2 regions of the Rothia sp. HMSC075F09 genome follow, and region 1 is predicted to be linked to the other one. Evidence: riboswitches for the same ligand, from Rfam matches in the RefSeq annotation. Region 1 holds a riboswitch; the other holds the start of a gene.
What was found. Region 1 has a riboswitch for thiamine pyrophosphate ahead of HMPREF2749_RS07605 (ECF transporter S component). Riboswitches for the same ligand answer to the same signal wherever they lie in the genome.

Region 1 (8,881 bases):
GCACGAACCGGGAGGGTAGTTTGAAGGTTTGTGCGAGGGAGTCGCCGAGGTCGGTCGGGTCGGTGGTGAGTACGAATGCGAGGGTGGGTAGGACCATGGCGAGGGAGCGGATCATCATGGCTGCGCCGACGGCTGCGGAGTCGGTGGTGATGGTGTTGAAGCCGAGGTTGAGGATCACGTCGCCGGTTTTGGCGCTGAGCATGGCGACAGACCAGCCGGTGGTGATGACGGCGATGAGGATGGGCCAGAAGCGGGTGAGGACGTTGACGGGTCGGAATCCGACGAGGATGAATCCGAGGAGTTCGAGGGCGAAGAGGATTCCGGAGGTGAGGGGGTCGCGCACGATGAGTGCGGCGATGATGAGGGTGAAGGAGACGATGAGTTTTACGCCGGCGTTGAGGTTGCTGAAGTAGCTGGTTCGGTCGATGGTGCCGAAGAAGTCGGTGTTCATGCGTTCTCCTTTCCGGGGGTGGTGAGGGCGGGTAGGGTGATGTGGTTGCCGCCGAGTGCGGCGGTGTAGTCTTCGTCGTGGGTGATGGAGATGATGGCGGTGCCGCCTGCGAGTAGTTCGCGGATGAGGTCGACGAGTTCTGCCCAGGTTCGTGCGTCTTGGCCGAAGGTGGGTTCGTCGAGGATGAGGATTTTGGGTGCGGTGGCGAGTGCGGAGGCGACGGAGAGCCTGCGTTTTTCGCCGCCGGAGAGGGTGAAGGGGTTCGCGTCGAGTAGGTGGGTGAGGCGTAGGCGGGCAGCTAGGTCATTGGTGCGGGCGGCGAGCTCGTCTTCGTTGAGGGGGTTGCGGGTGAGTGCGGCGAGTCGGCGGGGGCCGAGTTCGAGTTCTTCGCGTACGGTTCCGCGGATGAATTGGTATTCGGGTTCTTGGAAGACGTAGCCGATGCGGCTGAGCATTTGGGCGGGGGTCCAGGTGGGCACGTCCCAGTGTGCAGTCTGACCGCCGTGGTTACGCAGCGCGTCGGTGGCGGTGAGGGTGCCGTCGGGCGCGGTGAGGAGCCCTGCGAGGGTGAGGGCTAGGGTTGATTTGCCGGCGCCGTTGGGGCCGAGCACGCTGAGGTGTTCGCCGGCGTGCAGGGTGAGGTTGATGCCGCCGCGAAGTACGGGCAGGTCAACCGGTGCAGGTGCGGGGGTGTCGCCGAGGCGTTTGATGGTGCGTCGGCGGGCGCGTCGTTGTTTGGGGGTGGGTTGTGCGCGGGTGATGCTGAGGTTTTCGGCGCGCAGTAGCGCTTCGCCGTGCTCGCTATTGCCCGCAACGTCGCCGCCCGCAATATCACCGTTCTGCGGCGCGCGCGGCACGTAGTTGGGTACCCACACGCCCGCGTCGATGAGTTCTTGGCGTGCTTCGGTGAGCACGGTGTCGGGTGCGCCGTCGTGGGTGATGGTGCCGCCTTCGCCGAGCACGATAATGCGGTCCATGTGCGGCGCCCAGATGCTCACGCGGTGTTCTACGACGAGCAGGGTCGCGCCAGTCGCCTCCGCGGCGGAAAGGATGCTGTCGCGCACCTCCTGCACGCCGGAGGGGTCTAGGTTGGCGGTGGGTTCGTCGAGGATCATGGCGCCGGGGTGCATCGAGAGGATGCCCGCCAGGCCGAGGCGCTGTTTCTGCCCGCCGGATAGTGCGCTGCTGGGGTGGTCGAGGGGCAGGTGGTTGAGCCCTACTGCGGTGAGGGCTTCGGTGACGCGGTCCCAGATTTCTTCGCGGGGTACGCGCAGGTTTTCGGGGCCGAAGGCGACGTCGTTGCCGACGGTTGCCATGACGATGGAGGATTCGGGGTCCTGCTGCATCATGCCTGCGGTGCCGCGCGCTTCGGCGGGTGCTTGCCCGTTGATGGTGATGGTGCCGCCGGCGGATTCGCCGTCGTCATCGTGGAGCACACCGGCGATGGCGTGCAGGAGCGTCGATTTGCCGGCGCCGGAGGTGCCCAGCAGCAGGACTTTTTCACCGGGGTTGATGGTGAGGTTGAGTCCGCTGATGACGGGTTCTGGGCGGCCGGGGTGGTGCCAGCTGAAGTTGTTGAGCTCGATGCGCGCCCCGCGCGGTGTTGCTTCCATGATGGTTCCTTAGCCTTTTGTGTGGCTGCTGTAGTGTGCCGAGTGATGACTCGTGGTGAGTGACTCGTGGTGAGTGACTAGCCGGTGGATAGTTGCTGGTGGTTAGCGGCGGGTCTTGCCGGATGCCAGCGAGGAGAGCACACCGGTCTTGGCGAGGTTCTGCACGAGAATCCATGCGAGGAAGCCTGCGATCACTGCGCCGGAGATGACGGCGCACGCTACGTAGATGATTGCCTTGACCGGTTCCATGTCGGGGTAGTAGATGAAGATTTCGTTAACACCCATGAACAGGCCGCTGAGCGCACCGGCGAAGACTGCTACGAATGCGTCCCAGCGACGGTAGCGGAAGATTGCGAAGGCGATTTCAGCGCCAACGCCCTGGAAGAAGCCGGCAATCAGGATTTCACCACTCCACGCGCCGCCGGTGAAGAGCACGGAGATGAATGCTGCGACGATTTCACCGAAGAGTGCCGCACCGGGCTTGCGGATGAGCAGGCCGCTGAGGGTGCCGCCAAGCAGCCATGCGCCGGCGACGATGGGGCGGAATTCGGGTGCTGCTACGAGTGCAGTTTTGGCGGCGGGGCCGACTGCGATGTCCCAGATCCAGAAGATGACGGCGCAGGCTACTGCGATAACTGCGGCGATAACGATTTCGTTGACTCGCCAGCGCAGGTTCGGCTTCTTCGATTCTGCCTGGCTAGATGCCTGGGAGGCGGGGGTTGCGTTCTGTGACATTGGTGATCCTTCCGTCGTTGGAAGGGGAATGTCCTCGCCCTCTGATTGGACGAGGGCATTGAGAAGAAATTCGACTCCCTACGCCGGTACTAACCGGATCAGGTTCGAGGGTCTGCTTAGCACTCTCAGCGCCTCGGTGGCGCTCCCCTGTCGTTGTGGGCTTCCTTGTCCGTACCGTTGTGGTGCAGGTGGAAGCCCAGGTTCGATTGTAGGCGTGTCTGGCTGTTCGTGCCAATTTGCCGCTTTTTGTTTTCTTCTTCTGCCCACATTACAGAATTGCACGGTGTACAATTTTGGGACGGAGCGGCTCCAAGGCGGCACGAACGCCTTAAACCCTATACGCTAGGGAGTGGCGCTCTTTTCTCACCCAACCCCGAAGGGGTTCACGGGCAGGACGCCGCATCGTATACAGCTAAGGAGATACACATGAACCCCGTCGCTAAGCTTGCCATTGCGGGTATCAACATGGGCGCTACTGCCCTGGTTGGTAAGGGTCTGGGCGCAGCCTGGACCAAGGCTACCGGCAACCAGCCTCCCGCCATTTCCCACGACTCTGAAGACACCCTGCGTCAGGTCATCCTCTGGACCGTTCTGACCTCCGTCGTCGGTGCTGTAGTGAGCTTCGGTATTGCTCGCCTGCAGCGTCGTTTCTTCAACTAAGACTTTGCGCCTTCCGCGCGAAAGTTCATGAACTAGGCGGTACGTATCTCCACTCGGTACGTACCGCCTGGTGTTCCATCTTCAGCACGCCCGCCCCACTTCAGCCGGTTTCACGCCGCCGCTACGCTGAAGCGCCACCTCGGCATCCGAAAGCACAACTATGACTATTTCTTCTCCCCGCCGTAAGACGAAGGCTCCGCGTAGGGTCGTTGACCACGCGAACAGCCGCCGTTCGGTCGCGTCCTGGGTCATGTGGGATGTTGGTTCGTCGAGCTTCGACTCGATTATGATGACCTTCATCTTCACCGTGTACCTGACCAGTAGCTATTTCGGCACTCCCGAAGAGACCTCCTCGGCGCTGTCTCTGGGTCTGACCATTGCAGGGTTCCTCATTGCGATTCTGGCGCCGGTGACCGGTCAGCGTAACGACAAGTCTGGCCGCGGCATCTTCTGGCTCGGCGTGAACACGCTACTGCTGGTCGCTTCGATGGCGGCGTGCTTCTTCGTGGCTCCCACCCCGCAGTACCTGTGGCTGGGTGTCGCCCTGATTTCTGCAGCGAGCGTGTTCAGCGAGTTCGCGTACGTGAACTATAACGCCGTGCTGCCGCGCATCTCTAACCCGGACAATATCGGTAAGATTTCGGGCGCTGGATGGGCTGCCGGCTACATTGGCGGCATCCTGGCGCTGGCTGTGGTGCTGTGGGGTTTTGTGCTTACCCCCGAGGTGCTCGGCCTGACCACCGAGAACGCCCTGAATATCCGTGCGGTTGCACTGTTCGCCGCCGCATGGTGCCTCATCTTCTGTGTGCCCCTGCTGGTGCGTATGCGCACCCGCGAGCGCTTCCTGCCGGAGGTGCTACCCACCCGCGAGCTACGTTTCCTGGAGCTGGGTCTGGAGCGTTTCTCCCCTGCTCGTCAGGGCGGTCTGCTCGCCTCCTACAAGGCGCTGTGGCGCACCATTAAGCGGCTGAAGATGACGTCCCCGCAGACCCTGTGGTTCCTGATTGCTTCGGCGGTGTTCCGTGATGGTCTGTCCGGTATTTTTACGTTCGGCGGTATTCTTGCGGCGGGCACGTTCGGTTTCAGCACTTCCGAGGTGATCCTGTTCGGTATTGCCGGTAGCGCTGTCGCGGCGGCTGGCGCGATCCTGGGCGGCTACCTGGATGACTACCTGGGCCCGAAGGCGATTATTGTTATCTCGCTGGTCGGCATTATCTTGGCGGCTACCCCGCTGATGTTCTTCCCCGAACCGGGCGTGTTCTGGGTATGCGCCCTGCTGCTGTGCCTGTTCGTGGGTCCGGCGCAGTCGGCGTCCCGCACCTTCCTGGCGCGTCTGGCGGACCCCGGCACTGAGGGTGAGCTGTTCGGTCTGTACTCGACCACCGGTCGTGCCACCAGCTTCCTGGCGCCGATGCTGTTCGGTCTGTGCGTGAGCATCATGGGCGCGCAGATTTGGGGTGTGCTCGGTATTCTGATTGTTGTGGTGGCGGGTCTGCTCCTGCTGCTGCCGGTGAAGGCGCCCGGTCCGCTGCGTATGCGTGCGGCTCGCCGCGAGCAGAAGCGTGAACAGAAGCGCCGCGACAAGGCTGGCCAGTAAAGCGGCTCAGTAAGGCTGCGCGGGGCTAAGCTCTCCGCACCCCGCAAACGCAACCTCGCGAACGCAACAGGAGGGGCGGGTAGAAGATCATCTTCTACCCGCCCCTCCTTCGTGCTTAAGCAGTGCTTATTCGGCGGTGCTCATCAGCGGAGAGCCGCGGCGGCTAGTCCTCCACCACGTCGTCCTCATCATCAGAAACAGCGTCCTCAGAGGAATCCAGCGCAATCTGCTGCTCCTCCTCATCAAGAACCTCATCGCTGGTCAGCTGAGCCCAGGTCGCGTCATCAATCAGCGGATCATCAATCACACGAACCCACAGCATCGAACCAGCCGCCAGAGCGCTCAGGTTCTCGTCATACGCCTCCGCAGGCAGACCCTCAAAGATCTCAGCCAGACGCGCAAACAGGTCATCGTACGAAATGTCGCCCTCAGCCTGCAGCCAGCACTCAGCCGCAAAATCAGACAGCTCATTCAGCTCAGTGTCACACAGCAGCAAGAACGGGCCGTCCTCACCCACACGCACACCCGAAGTACCCGGCATACGAGAAACCGCAATCGTACCGTTCAAGAACACACCCGGCAGGTGATCCTCAACCGTGTACTTCTCCAGGCTCTCAACCTCATCAGCATTCGGCAGCTCACCGCCATTCAGCAGATCCTGAACCAGCGGCAAAGTATCCTCAACCTCCGAGTACACCAGGCGCCACACGCCACCGCAACGCTCCACCAGCTTAGCCAGCGACACAACACCCTCAGGGTGACGCGCCAGACCCGAGCTCTGCTCACTCAAGAACACCAGAGCCTCGTGCAGCGGAACACGCTCAAAATACGGCTCCGAAGCCGACTCATCACGAGAAATGAACACAATACGCGACAGCTCATAGCTGAGGTCATCACGATCAACCACGTTCAGGCCCAAATCCACCGGGTTCTGCTGATCCTTCGGCGCATTCGGGTCAACAATCACAGACAACGGCTTCGGATACGGCGACACAACGCCCTCATCCGAAATAATCGCAGTCTCATCAGTCAGGTACGCAAACTTCGAACCCAAGAAACGCGACGCAGTCGTCTTACCGCTACCAGAAACACCCACCAGCGCAACAGCGCGCTTCGACTCAGGGTCACCAATAACAGCCGCATGCAGCATCACACCACGACCAACCAGCTGCTCAATCATCGCCAACGTAATACGGCTCGTCAGATCCTGCATACCCGAATCATCATCAGCCACACGCAGCGTCGAAACCTTATCAAACGAACCCATCAACGGATTCGCCAAATCCATCACCGACTCATCAGTCGGCGCATGAACCAACATCACCTGATCAAAACGAGACAACGAAGCATACGCCTCATCAGGAGTATCAAAAAACTCCGGAGCAAGAGGCTCCCACGCCTTCTTAAAACGCTCCACAAAAGAGTCCGACATATCAATCAGATACAAAGAAACTTCCGCGCCAGCAACACGCAGAACAACAGGCTTCAGATTCATCAAAAATCCTTAGAGAGTGAGAGATAAAAACCCGCACGCGAGTGAACGCACGAGCACAACAGGCGAAAAACCGCCCAACGCGGGCGCACAAACACACAGCCTGCACGCCCGCACCCCAAAGCGGGAAAGACTAAGACTCCACAGAACCATCCGCAGGAATCATCGTCTGATGAAAATTCAAATAACTACGCGAAGCAGTCGGGCCACGCTGACCCTGGTAACGGTTACCATACGCACCAGAACCATACGGATGCTCAGTCGGGCTACTCAAACGGAAGAAACACAACTGACCAACCTTAGAACCCGGCCACAACATAATCGGCAAAGTCGCCATATTCGACAACTCAAGCGTCACATGCCCCGAAAAACCAGGATCAATAAAACCAGCCGTAGAGTGAGTCAGAAGACCCAAACGACCCAGCGACGACTTACCCTCCAGGCGGGCAGCCACATCATCAGGCAACGTCACCTTCTCATACGTAGAACCCAACACAAACTCACCCGGATGCAGAATAAACGGCTCATCAGGAGCCACCTCAACCAGGCGCGTCAAATCCTCCTGCGGCTGAGCAGGATCAATATGCGGGTACTTATGGTTATCGAACAGACGGAAGAAACGATCAATCCTCACGTCCACACTTGCAGGCTGAATCATCGACTCATCGAACGGATCAAGAACGATGCGCCCATCAGCAATCTCTTGACGAATATCGCGATCTGAAATAAGCACGTTTAAAGGATACCTGGCAAACACCACCCACGTGCAGGCATCCACCAGCCCCAGCACACAGGCCTACATCACATTTCAACCCCTGCGCCCGGCACACAAACAGCCGCAACACATTTCGCCCTCGACAAGCAGGCGCGATACACTGAAAAGGATGCGGCTGTAGCTCAATGGTAGAGCGCACGCTTCCCAAGCCTGATACGCGGGTTCGATTCCCGTCAGCCGCTCCACAAGCCCCGGACTTCGTCGCGGGGCTTTATTTTTTAGGTTGGATGCGGTGGTTGGGCTGAGAGTTTAGGATGCGGCTTGGGTTGGACGGGTCGAGGCGGTATGTTCCTTGCTCCTGCAGGGAACCCGTCCTCGCTCCGCTTCGGACACCCTGATGTCGCGACGGAACATACCGACCTCTCCCCTACTATCCTCTCCCCTCTCCGGGAGGTGGAGTAGTGGGTGCGGGGTGCGTCGGGAGCGAGCCGCGGGCTGCTCGGCTTGGGAAGGGTGTGCGCGGAGGCGGGGTGGGGAATACTCGGGTGAGGTACCGCAGACAGCTCACCGGGAAACGGGATAGGTATTTGGGTGAGGTGGTGGCTCAGCTTAGGAGGTCAGGGTGCCTACCAGCGGGCTCAGCGCGAAAGGGCTTGCCGCAACTGCGCGAGCGCGGTGCCGCTATACCTTCCTGCAGCGACATCAGGGTGCCCGAGCTCTGCGAGGGCGGGTGCCCCTGCAGGAGCGAAGGAAGTGTATAGCGGGCCAAGCGCACACACCTCACAACGCTTGAAGGATGTTCAACTCACCACACAGTTGTGCTAACCTAACCACAGAAATTCAATGAGAGAATTTCTAAAAAACATCTACTCGACGAGGAATCGTAGACCCGCATGAACCGCGAAACACACCCCTACACCACCCCAGCACGCCCCCTCGACCTGAACCTCTACCTCGTCACAGGCGAGCACCCCCTCGAAACCGTCCGGGCAGCCAAACACGCCACCTGCATCCAAGTCAGGTCCAAACCCATCAGCGCGCGCGAGCTATACCAGCTCACCGAAGCTATCGCCGGCATCATCCAGCCGCACCAGACCCTCCTCATCGACGACCGTGTCGATGTCGCCCTCGCGTTGCGTGCCCGCGGCGTGCGCGTTGACGGCGTGCACATCGGTCAAGACGACCTGCCCGTAGCCGACGCCCGCGCCCTCCTCGGCGCCGACGCGATCATCGGTCTGACCACCGGCACCCGGCAGCTCGTCGAAGAATCCAACAAAATCGCGCACCTTATCGACTACATCGGCACCGGGCCGTTCCGCCCCAGCCCCACCAAGCAGTCCAACCGCCCGCCCCTCGGCATTGATGGGCTCCGCGAACTTGCTGAACTGTCCGCCGTACCGACCGTAGCTATCGGCGACATCACCCCCGAAGACTGCCCCGCCATCCGCACCACCGGAGTTGCCGGAATCGCCATGGTCCGCGCCTTCGTCGACAACCCCGCACTGCAGGCATAGCCATGACCATCACCATCATTGGCGGCGGAATCATCGGCCTCACCACCGCGTTTGAACTCACCGAACGCGGCGAAAGCGTGCACCTCATCGACGCCGAAACCAGC
Region 2 (8,881 bases), on a different contig from region 1:
TGCTCAGCCACTCCGCGTACGGGTGGTCCGCGTGATTCTGCGAGGAGAGCACAGCGCCCACCTCTTCGTACAGCCAGTAGCAGGGCAGGATTGCCGCGGCACCGACCACGTAATCATCACCGGCAGCGGAGGCACGCAGGAAATTCGTGTACCCCATCGTAATCGGCGAGGGCCCACCCAGACGCGCACGGTTAGCCAGCCAGCCCTCGTGCAGCTGCGATTCGGCGGCAATCGCCTCATGCGCGCCAGCTGCCCAGTGCACCTGCGCCTCAGCGGTGTCAGCACGCGCCGAGAGAGTCGCGAGCGCACGCGAATAATCACGCAGGTAGAGGGCGTCCTGGTCCAGGTAGAAGGCGAACAGGTCCTCGTCGAGGGTGCCGTCACCGAGGGCGCGTACGAAAGGCAGGTCCAGGATCTGGTGCCAGGTTTCGCCACCGGCTGCCCAGAGGGCGGCGGTCCAGGGACCGGCGGGCTTTACGACGGCTTCACCGGCGGGTACGGGGCTGACCGGCAGCAGACGCTCCGGGCTGGTGCCGTCCAGAGTATTGCCCTCAGAGTCGGTGGTGGCGAGCAGGTGATGCCACGGGTACGCGGAGGCGGCAGCCTCCAGACGGCGGGCACGGGCGGCGTGGTCCACCGGGCCGTGGCCCTCACCGGAGCCGACCTGCAGACCGGCACCTGCGGCAATGGATTCGTGGAGCCAGCGGGTGCTCCACTGCAGGGCGCGGTGGGTGTCTTCGCTGGTCAGAACGCTCTGCTGGCCTGCGGTGTGTTCTGCGACTTCGGCGTGCTGGAGCAGCTCCACTCCCAGGCGGGTTGCCAGCGATGAGGACAGGGAGCATCCGGTGCCGTGCGTATTGCGGCTGTCCAGGCGCGGGGTGCGCACGTGCGCGCAGGTGCCGTCCGGGAAGACCGCGGTGTTACCGGCGTCCTGACCGCACAGGTGGCCGCCCTTCACAATCACGGTGGTTCCGGTCGCCGCCGCAAGGTTCGCCGCCTGCTCATGCGCCTCATCGAAAGTCTGAGCGGGCTCCTTCTCACAGAGCACGGCGAGCTCCGGAATGTTCGGGGTAATCACATTCACGAGCGGCACGAGGTCGCGCAGCGCCTGCTCCGCTTCCGCCTGCAGCAGGCGGTCACCGCTGGAAGCAATCATGACCGGGTCGAGCACGACCACGGGCACGGGATGCTCGCTCAGCCAGGTGCGGACGGTGCGAATCGTGTCTGCGTCGCCGAGCATGCCGATTTTCACGGCGTCAACCGTGACGTCATCAAAAACGGCGGCAAGCTGCGCGGTCAAAAATTCCAGGGGCGGGGTGAATACTTCACGAACCCCGCACGTGTTTTGGGCGACCAGTGAGGTGGTCACACACATGCCGTAACCGCCGGATGCGGCAATGGACTTGAGGTCCGCCTGGATACCTGCACCGCCGGAGGGGTCGGTTCCCGCAATGGAGAGAACCCTCGGCACCCGAGCTGTCTGGGGTACCCCGGATGCTCCGGAGGCGCTCGCGCCGGGTGCAGGGTTGGAGAGGGTCGAGGGGTTGGAGGTGGGTGCGCACGAGGGCGCGGTAGGCTGCTCTGCCATGATCGATAATCCCTTCGCTAGTTCGAACTAGAGCAGGTTCAATGGGTGATTCTCTCAGCCTTGAGTGTTATTACGCCGTTTCGTGCGCCCGCTGTGCTGTAGCTCTTCGCTGTGCCGTAGCCCTTCGTTGGGCGGTCAGTTGGGCGGGTTAGCGGGTCGCGGGCGTCTCAAGGCACCCCATATCGCTCTGCCAGGTTATCACAATGATTCTCCGTAGCTAAAAGTTCTGCGGGTAACAAGTGAATCTCTCCGAAATTTTCGTTTGAGTCTTGCACTCTTGCGAGTGCTCCCGCCGCCGATTTCAGTGCACCCTTGTACGGAAACCACCCGTTAAACACGTAGTGCCCGGCACCGCTTCACACGGTACCGGGCACTATCAGCCGGGCACTATCAGCCGGGTTTAGGTCAGGGCGAAAATCTCTGCCGGTGAACCCTCCGCAATGATCCTACCCTCGTGCAGCAGGACCGCGCGGTCAGCCAGCGAGGCGATACGCGCATCGTGCGAAATGATCAGCACCGCACGGTTCGCCAGCACGGCGCTCAGGGACTCGGTTGCGTCCGCGAGCTCCAGCTGGGTGGTGGACTCGTCCAGAATCACGGCGTGCGGGTCAGCAAGCACAATACGTGCCAGCGCCAGCTGCTGAATCTGGTCGCGGGTCAGCGGCGAATCCGCGCCGCTCACGACAGTATCCATGCCCTGCGGCAGGTCGCGCCACCAGCGGGCACCGATAGCGTCCAGTGCCTCGCCCATCTGCTCGACGGTTGCATCCGGCACGACCACCGTAAAGTTATCGGCGAGAGTACCGAAGAAGACGTGCGCTTCCTGGGTGCAGACCAGCAGGCGCGGGCGGCCGTCGGCGGCGGCATCGGTCGGGAAGTCGCCGTGACCGACCGGGCGACCCATCACGGTGATGGTGCCGTCCAGGGCGGTCAGCGAACCACCAATCAGACGAGCCAGGGTGGTCTTACCCGAACCGGAACGGCCCACCAGGGCGAGCGCCTCACCGCGGCGAATCTTCAGGTTGATACCTTCCAGAACGAGGGCGTCGGGCGAGTAGCCGTAGGAGACGTCGGTGCAGTCAATGGCGTACTGCGGGTCCTTCACGGCTTCATCCGAGACGGCGGCGAACGCTTCGGCACGGTGCTGTGCACGCGCCTCACGCTGCTTCTTCGCCAGGGAGACCACACCGAACACGCGGCCCATGTTCACGAGCATGATGCGCAGGCTGCTGACGTGGTGGTTCAGCATGTCGGCGAGGATTCGCAGGCTGAAAACCATGACCGAGGCGGTCGCTACGGCGCCCCAGGAAGCCCAGCCGAGAGCCACGCAGGCGGCGCCCCAGAGCATGCACAGAACCGTCGGGATCCAGGCGTTAATAGCGTCCACGGTGAAGTACAGCTGGCGGATGCGCACCATGCCCAACTGCGCGGCAAACTGGCGCTTGTTCTCACCGGCGAAGGCGTCTTCGCGGGCGGTGTGAACGCCCAGCTCACGGATCGTGGAGGTGCCGCGAATGTTCTCGGTCAGCACGCTGTTGAGGTCGCTCACGCGCTCCTGGGCGGTCTGGTTGCGTGCCGCCATGAGCGGTAGCATCTTCGACATGATGAGGGCAAGACCGGCAATCATGGGCAGCATAATCAGACCCATTGCGGGGCTCACAAACGCCAGGGAGATCGTGGAAACCAGGAAGTACAGGACCACGTAGATTGCACCGAGAAGGTCTGTGCTGACAGCGTTTGCTGCCGAGGACAGGTCGTCGGTCACGCGGGTGAGCAGGTCGCCGCTGCCGGCTTCTTCCACGGTGCGTGCATCCAGGTCGAGGGTGCCGTCGAGGGTGTCCTGGTTGGCATCACGGGTGACGAGCGCACCCAGTCGGGCCGCACTGTACGAGGAGACCATGAGGGTTATCGCCTGCACGATGAACGCCGCCAGGATAATCAGAATCGGCTGCCACGGGTAGCTGGAAAACTTGCCCGCCACCACGTCGTCCACGGTGGCACCAATCTGCAGGGGCACCACCGCACCCATGAGGGTGCTGACCATGTAAATGACGAAGGTGTAGAGGGCTCGTCCCTTATGCACTGCGAGGTAGTTCCACATGCGGCGTGCCACGTAGGCGGGGGTTTCGATGGGGAGCTGCTTTGCCATGCTAGTTCACCTCCTGATTCTGAGTGGTTTCGGTCTGAGCAGTTTCAGACTGAGCGGTTTCCGGGTAGCCGTCGCGTTCCATGCGGCGGGTCGTCTCCGCGGTCGTGGAGACAACGTAGACCTGCTCCAAATCCTGTAGCAGGCCGGGGTAGCCGACGGGCAGGCGGTCGCTACCGATCTGGGTTTCCATCGCATCGTAGATGTAGCGCTGGCTGGGTTCGTCCACGGAGTTCAGCGGCTCGGTCAGGATGAGCACCTGCGCGTCCTGTGCGAGTGCGCGGGCGAGCGCCAGACGCTGACGCTGACCACCGGAGAGGTTCGCGCCTTCGCTGGTGATGCGGGCGGCGAAGTAGTCTTCGGGGTTGCGTCCGCCCAGCCGGTAGGCGATTTCGCGGGAGTCGGTAATCTTCAGCAGTTCCTCATCCTTCGCCTGTGCCAGCTCCTCGTCGGGGTTCGGCACGGTGCCCAGGCGCAGGTGCTCCTGCAGGGTTCCCGCAAAAATCATGGGGTTGGGTTCGCTCAGCAGCACGCGGCGGCCGGAGGCGTCCTTGAGGTCCTCTCCCCCGCGGCGTAGGGTGCGGGCGAGCGCCTCGGCGTAGTCTTGCGCGGTGAGGTTGTAGTCGCGCGGATTGACGTACACGATGCGCGGGTTGCTTGCACCGGCGGGGGCAACGGGTACGGGCACCTTCAGGGTGCTCGCCTCGACTGCCTGTTCGGCGCGTGCCAGCTGCGCCATTTCTTCGTCGGTGCGCGGGCTCTTCAGCACGCCCTGGCGTACGCCCGCGTGACCTTCGAGACGGGCGACCTTGGCGAGCGCAATCTTGGCGTATCGCCATGCGGTGAGGAAGTTCTGGGTAATCCAGATGGGGCCGCCCATCATCGCGATAATGGAGGCGACGGTCACCAGGGACGCGGCGGGTGTGTCGGATACCCAGCGGCCGTTTTCGACGTGGCCGGTGAGGGCAAAGCCGATGCCGAGCAGGGTCACGGCACCGCCGAGCAGCGCGCGGATGAGGAACATCCAGCGGTGCGTCTTTTCGTAGCGCATGTAGCTGTCGAAAACTTCGTCGGTGCCGCGGTGGTAGCGTTCACGCATCTGCTCTTCGGCGCCGAGGCCGGCGATGGTGCGCAGACCGGTGGCGATGTCGGAGGCGCGTGAGGAGGCTTCGCCGTCCTTTTCACGGTATTCGCCGATTTTGGATTCGAGGAAGGTCGAGTACCAGGCGATGACGCCGACCACAATGAGCGTGCCGATAAGGGTGACGACCGCGGTGACGGGGTTGATGAGCCAGAGCTGCACGGCACCGAGGGTCGCGATAATCATGGCGTTGACGAATAGCGGCAGTGAGAAGTAGACGTCCGTGATGCGGCGTACGTCTTTGTTCATGACGGTGACTGCTTCGCCGGAGTCTACGCCGGTGCGGGTTTTGCCCATGAGTCGGTTGATGTAGATGCGCCAGTCGCGGCCGAGTTCTGCACTGAGGGTCATGGAGGTACCCCAGCCAAAGAACTCGTTAATCACGATGAAGGTGATAGATGCGATGACGACCCAGAACATGGGCCAGGCGTCGGGTGCTTTGCCAGCGATGTGCTGGTTGATGAATTGACCCACCATGACGGGGATCAGGATTGCGCCAATACCTGCGGTAGTTTCACCCACGATGGGGATTGCCCAGCGGTGCCAGGGGTATTTGTGTCCGGGCGCGGTGACGCGCAGGGCGAGGCGCTTTTTGAGGGCTTCTTCTTCGGCCTTGCGCAGTTCGCTGCCGGTTATTTCCGGTGCAGATTTTTTCTGAGCGGCTTTTTCCTGCGTGGTTTTGTTATGCATGGATTCTTCATGCGTAGCTTCTTCACGCGCGGCGTTTTCTTGTGCCTTGTCAGCGTTGTATTCAGTCATTCAACGTCTCTCCTTTCTCTTACCCTATTCCTTTATCAATGTGGCACGCAACACTATTTACGCAATAGATGGGCGTGTCGTCATTTATGCAACGTATTTTGGGGCGTGTATCGACCGCACAGTATGGTCCGGCATCAATCGGCGGACTTGAACCTAGGCGGTAATTTATGCGGCATGGAACCCTGCGGTGTGAGGCTCTGCAGTGTGGAGCCCTGTGCCTTTGACCTTCTGAGCGCCAGGTTGTGCATCACTGCATCTAAAACGCTTTATTCCACCCTACCTGAACTTTAGGTTTTCCCGCATTAGAGCACGCGACTTTGCACCTATGCCGAGTTGTTCCCTCGTAACGATAACGCCCCCGCGCCCGCGCTATTCCCGATAGACTGGAATCCTCATGAGTATTTTGAATTTTCTTTCTCCCTCGCTGGGTGAGAATCCCGGCGACTACAATCGACGCGATTTTAAGAGCAACCCCCTCACCGCCGAAGAAATCTATGAGGCGTTCACCGAGTGGATTTCGACCCGCGGTATGACCCTGTACCCCGCCCAGGACGAGGCCGTTCTGAGCATTGCCGCCGGACATAACGTGGTGCTGGCAACCCCGACCGGTTCCGGTAAGTCCACGGTGGCTGTTGCCGCGCATTTTACGGGCCTGGCGACCGGTCAGCGCTCCTACTACACCGCCCCCATTAAGGCGCTGGTATCTGAGAAGTTCTTTGACCTAATCAATATTTTTGGCGCCGAGAACGTGGGCATGATTACCGGCGACTCCGCCATTAATACGGAGGCGCCCATTATCTGCTGCACCGCGGAAATTCTCGCCAATATTGCCCTGCGCGAGGGTAAGGATGCGGACCTGTGCCAGGTCATCATGGACGAGTTCCACTTCTACTCTGACCCGCAGCGCGGCTGGGCGTGGCAGCTTCCCCTGCTGGAGCTTCCGCAGGCGCAGTTCCTGCTGATGAGCGCAACCCTGGGCGATACGACTCGCTTCCAGGAGGAGATGACGGCGCTGACCGGCCGCGAGAGCGACCTGGTGGCGCATTCTGAGCGTCCCATTCCGCTGCATTTCTACTACTCCACCACCCCGGTTCAGGAGACGGTGCAGGAGCTCGTGCAGACCAAGCAGACTCCGGTCTACATTGTGCACTTCTCGCAGAAGGCGGCGCTGGAGCAGGCGAACGCGCTGCTGTCGGTGGCTATTGCTTCGAAGGAAGATAAGGAACGCATCGCGGAGCTGATTGCGAAGTTCCGTTTCGGTCCGGGCTTCGGTAAGGCGCTGAATAAGCTGGTGCGTGCCGGTATCGGTATTCACCACGCGGGTATGCTGCCCAAGTACCGCCGCCTCGTGGAGCAGCTGGCTCAGGAGGGTCTGCTCAAGGTGATTTGCGGTACCGACACCCTGGGTGTGGGTATTAACGTGCCGATCCGTACCGTGCTGATTACGGCGCTGTCGAAGTTTGACGGTGCCCGTAGCCGCCGTCTGCGTGCCCGCGAGTTCCACCAGATCGCTGGACGCGCCGGCCGCGCCGGTTTTGATACCGCCGGCACCGTGGTGGTTCAGGCACCCGAGCACGATATTGAGAACGCTCGCCTGCTGGCTAAGGCTCAGGCGAAGTTCGGTGACGACACCAAGCGCATTAACCAGTCGCTGTCCTCCAAGCGTAAGAAGGCGCCGGAAGGGTTCGTTGGCTGGTCCGAGAAGACCTTCAAGCAACTGGTAGAAGCCGCCCCGGAGCCGCTGACCTCCTCCTTCGACATCACCCATTCGATGCTACTGAACCTGATGCACCGCCCGGAGAACCCGGTCATTGCCGCGTACCGCATCATTCAGGAGAACCACGAGAGCCCCGCGCGCCGCCGCGAGCTGCTGCGCAAGGCAATCGGCATCTACAAGGAGCTGCTGACCGGCGGCGTGATTGAGCGAACCAACACCCCGGACGAGCACGGCTCCTACCTGCGCCTGACCGAGGACCTGCAGGATAACTTTGCCCTGAACCAGCCACTGTCCGCTTTTGCGGTCGCCGCGCTGGAACTGCTCGACCCCGAATCCCCCAGCTACGCACTGGACGCGCTCTCCCTCATTGAGGCGACCCTGGATTCGCCGAACCAGGTGCTGTACGCGCAGGAACGCAAGGCGAAGAACGAACTGTCGGCACAGTTGAAGGCGGACGGTGTGGACTACACCGAACGCATGAACGAGCTGGACAAGGTCACCTACCCGCAGCCTCTGGCGGAGCTCATTGATCAGGCGTACACGACCTACAAGCAGTCCGCGCCGTGGGTTGCACGTTTTGAGCCGCGCCCCAAGTCGATTGTGCGTAACATGTACGAACGCGCGATGGGCTTCAACGACTTCGTGCAGTACTACTCGCTCGAACGTGCCGAGGGCGTGCTTCTGCGTTACCTCTCTGACGCGTACAAGGCGCTGCGCCACACCATCCCCGATTCTGCCGTGACCGACGAGCTTGACGACATTATCGAGTGGCTCGGCGAGCTCGTGCGCCAGACCGACTCCTCCCTGGTGGACGAGTGGGAGAAGCTGGCTGCCGGCGAAGACACCGCGACCATTGCCGCCGAGCACGCCTCCATCGAGGAGGAAGAGCCTCCCGCCGTGACGAAGAACCTGCGTGCCTTCCGCGTGATGGTGCGCAACGCCCTCTTCCGCCGTGTGGAGCTCTTCGCTGACGAGCGTGACCGCGCCCTGGGCGCCCTGGACGAATGGTGCGGCTGGGATGCCGACCGCTGGGCGGACGCCATGGACGACTACTTCGACACCTACGACGACATCTACACGGACGCCGACGCACGTTCGCCTCGCCTGGTCAGCATGGACGAAGACACCGCCGCTCACCCGGGCGTATGGAAGGTTCAGCAGAGCTTCGCCGACCCCGAAGATAACTTTGACTTCGGTATTCGTGCCGAGGTCGATTTGGCGGCATCCGATGAGGCGGGTTACCCGGTGCTGAAGATTCTGAGCGTGGGCGAGTTCTAAGACTCCGCCTGAGGCTCTGCCACGATGTTGCCCATAGTGGGCTAGAATACAGAGTATCTATCTATTTGAATGAAAGAAGGTTCACCGTTGACCGTTTCTTCGCTTCCCAAGGTTGAGTACCGCAAGGGTTCGGTCGTCAAGCACGACGGCTACGAGATTACCGACCACTGGTTCCAGGTTCCCCTGACCCACGGTCTGATTTTCTCCAAGGGCAAGGATGCCGCTCTCTCCTCCCGTTTCGCGGACCAGACC

Region 2: linked by a shared signal. The riboswitch ahead of HMPREF2749_RS00400 (bifunctional hydroxymethylpyrimidine kinase/phosphomethylpyrimidine kinase) and the one ahead of HMPREF2749_RS07605 (ECF transporter S component) in region 1 are both predicted to bind thiamine pyrophosphate.

What each region holds. Positions count from the first base shown of each region.
Region 1 covers NZ_KV801798.1:24,773-33,653, reverse strand. Annotated here, with positions in the region: gene HMPREF2749_RS07615 (energy-coupling factor transporter transmembrane component T family protein) at 1-451, opposite strand, end outside; gene HMPREF2749_RS07610 (ABC transporter ATP-binding protein) at 448-2,064, opposite strand; gene HMPREF2749_RS07605 (ECF transporter S component) at 2,167-2,799, opposite strand; TPP riboswitch at 2,858-2,958, opposite strand; gene HMPREF2749_RS07600 (DUF4235 domain-containing protein) at 3,226-3,459, shown strand; gene HMPREF2749_RS07595 (MFS transporter) at 3,620-5,056, shown strand; gene HMPREF2749_RS07590 (septin family protein) at 5,220-6,551, opposite strand; gene dcd (dCTP deaminase) at 6,682-7,281, opposite strand; tRNA gene HMPREF2749_RS07580 (tRNA-Gly) at 7,435-7,508, shown strand; gene HMPREF2749_RS07575 (thiamine phosphate synthase) at 8,157-8,777, shown strand; gene thiO (glycine oxidase ThiO) at 8,780-8,881, shown strand, end outside.
Region 2 covers NZ_KV801763.1:1,348-10,228, reverse strand. Annotated here, with positions in the region: gene HMPREF2749_RS00400 (bifunctional hydroxymethylpyrimidine kinase/phosphomethylpyrimidine kinase) at 1-1,588, opposite strand, end outside; TPP riboswitch at 1,580-1,778, opposite strand; gene HMPREF2749_RS00395 (ABC transporter ATP-binding protein) at 1,989-3,737, opposite strand; gene HMPREF2749_RS00390 (ABC transporter transmembrane domain-containing protein) at 3,739-5,634, opposite strand; gene HMPREF2749_RS00385 (DEAD/DEAH box helicase) at 6,029-8,629, shown strand; gene HMPREF2749_RS00380 (alpha/beta fold hydrolase) at 8,699-8,881, shown strand, end outside.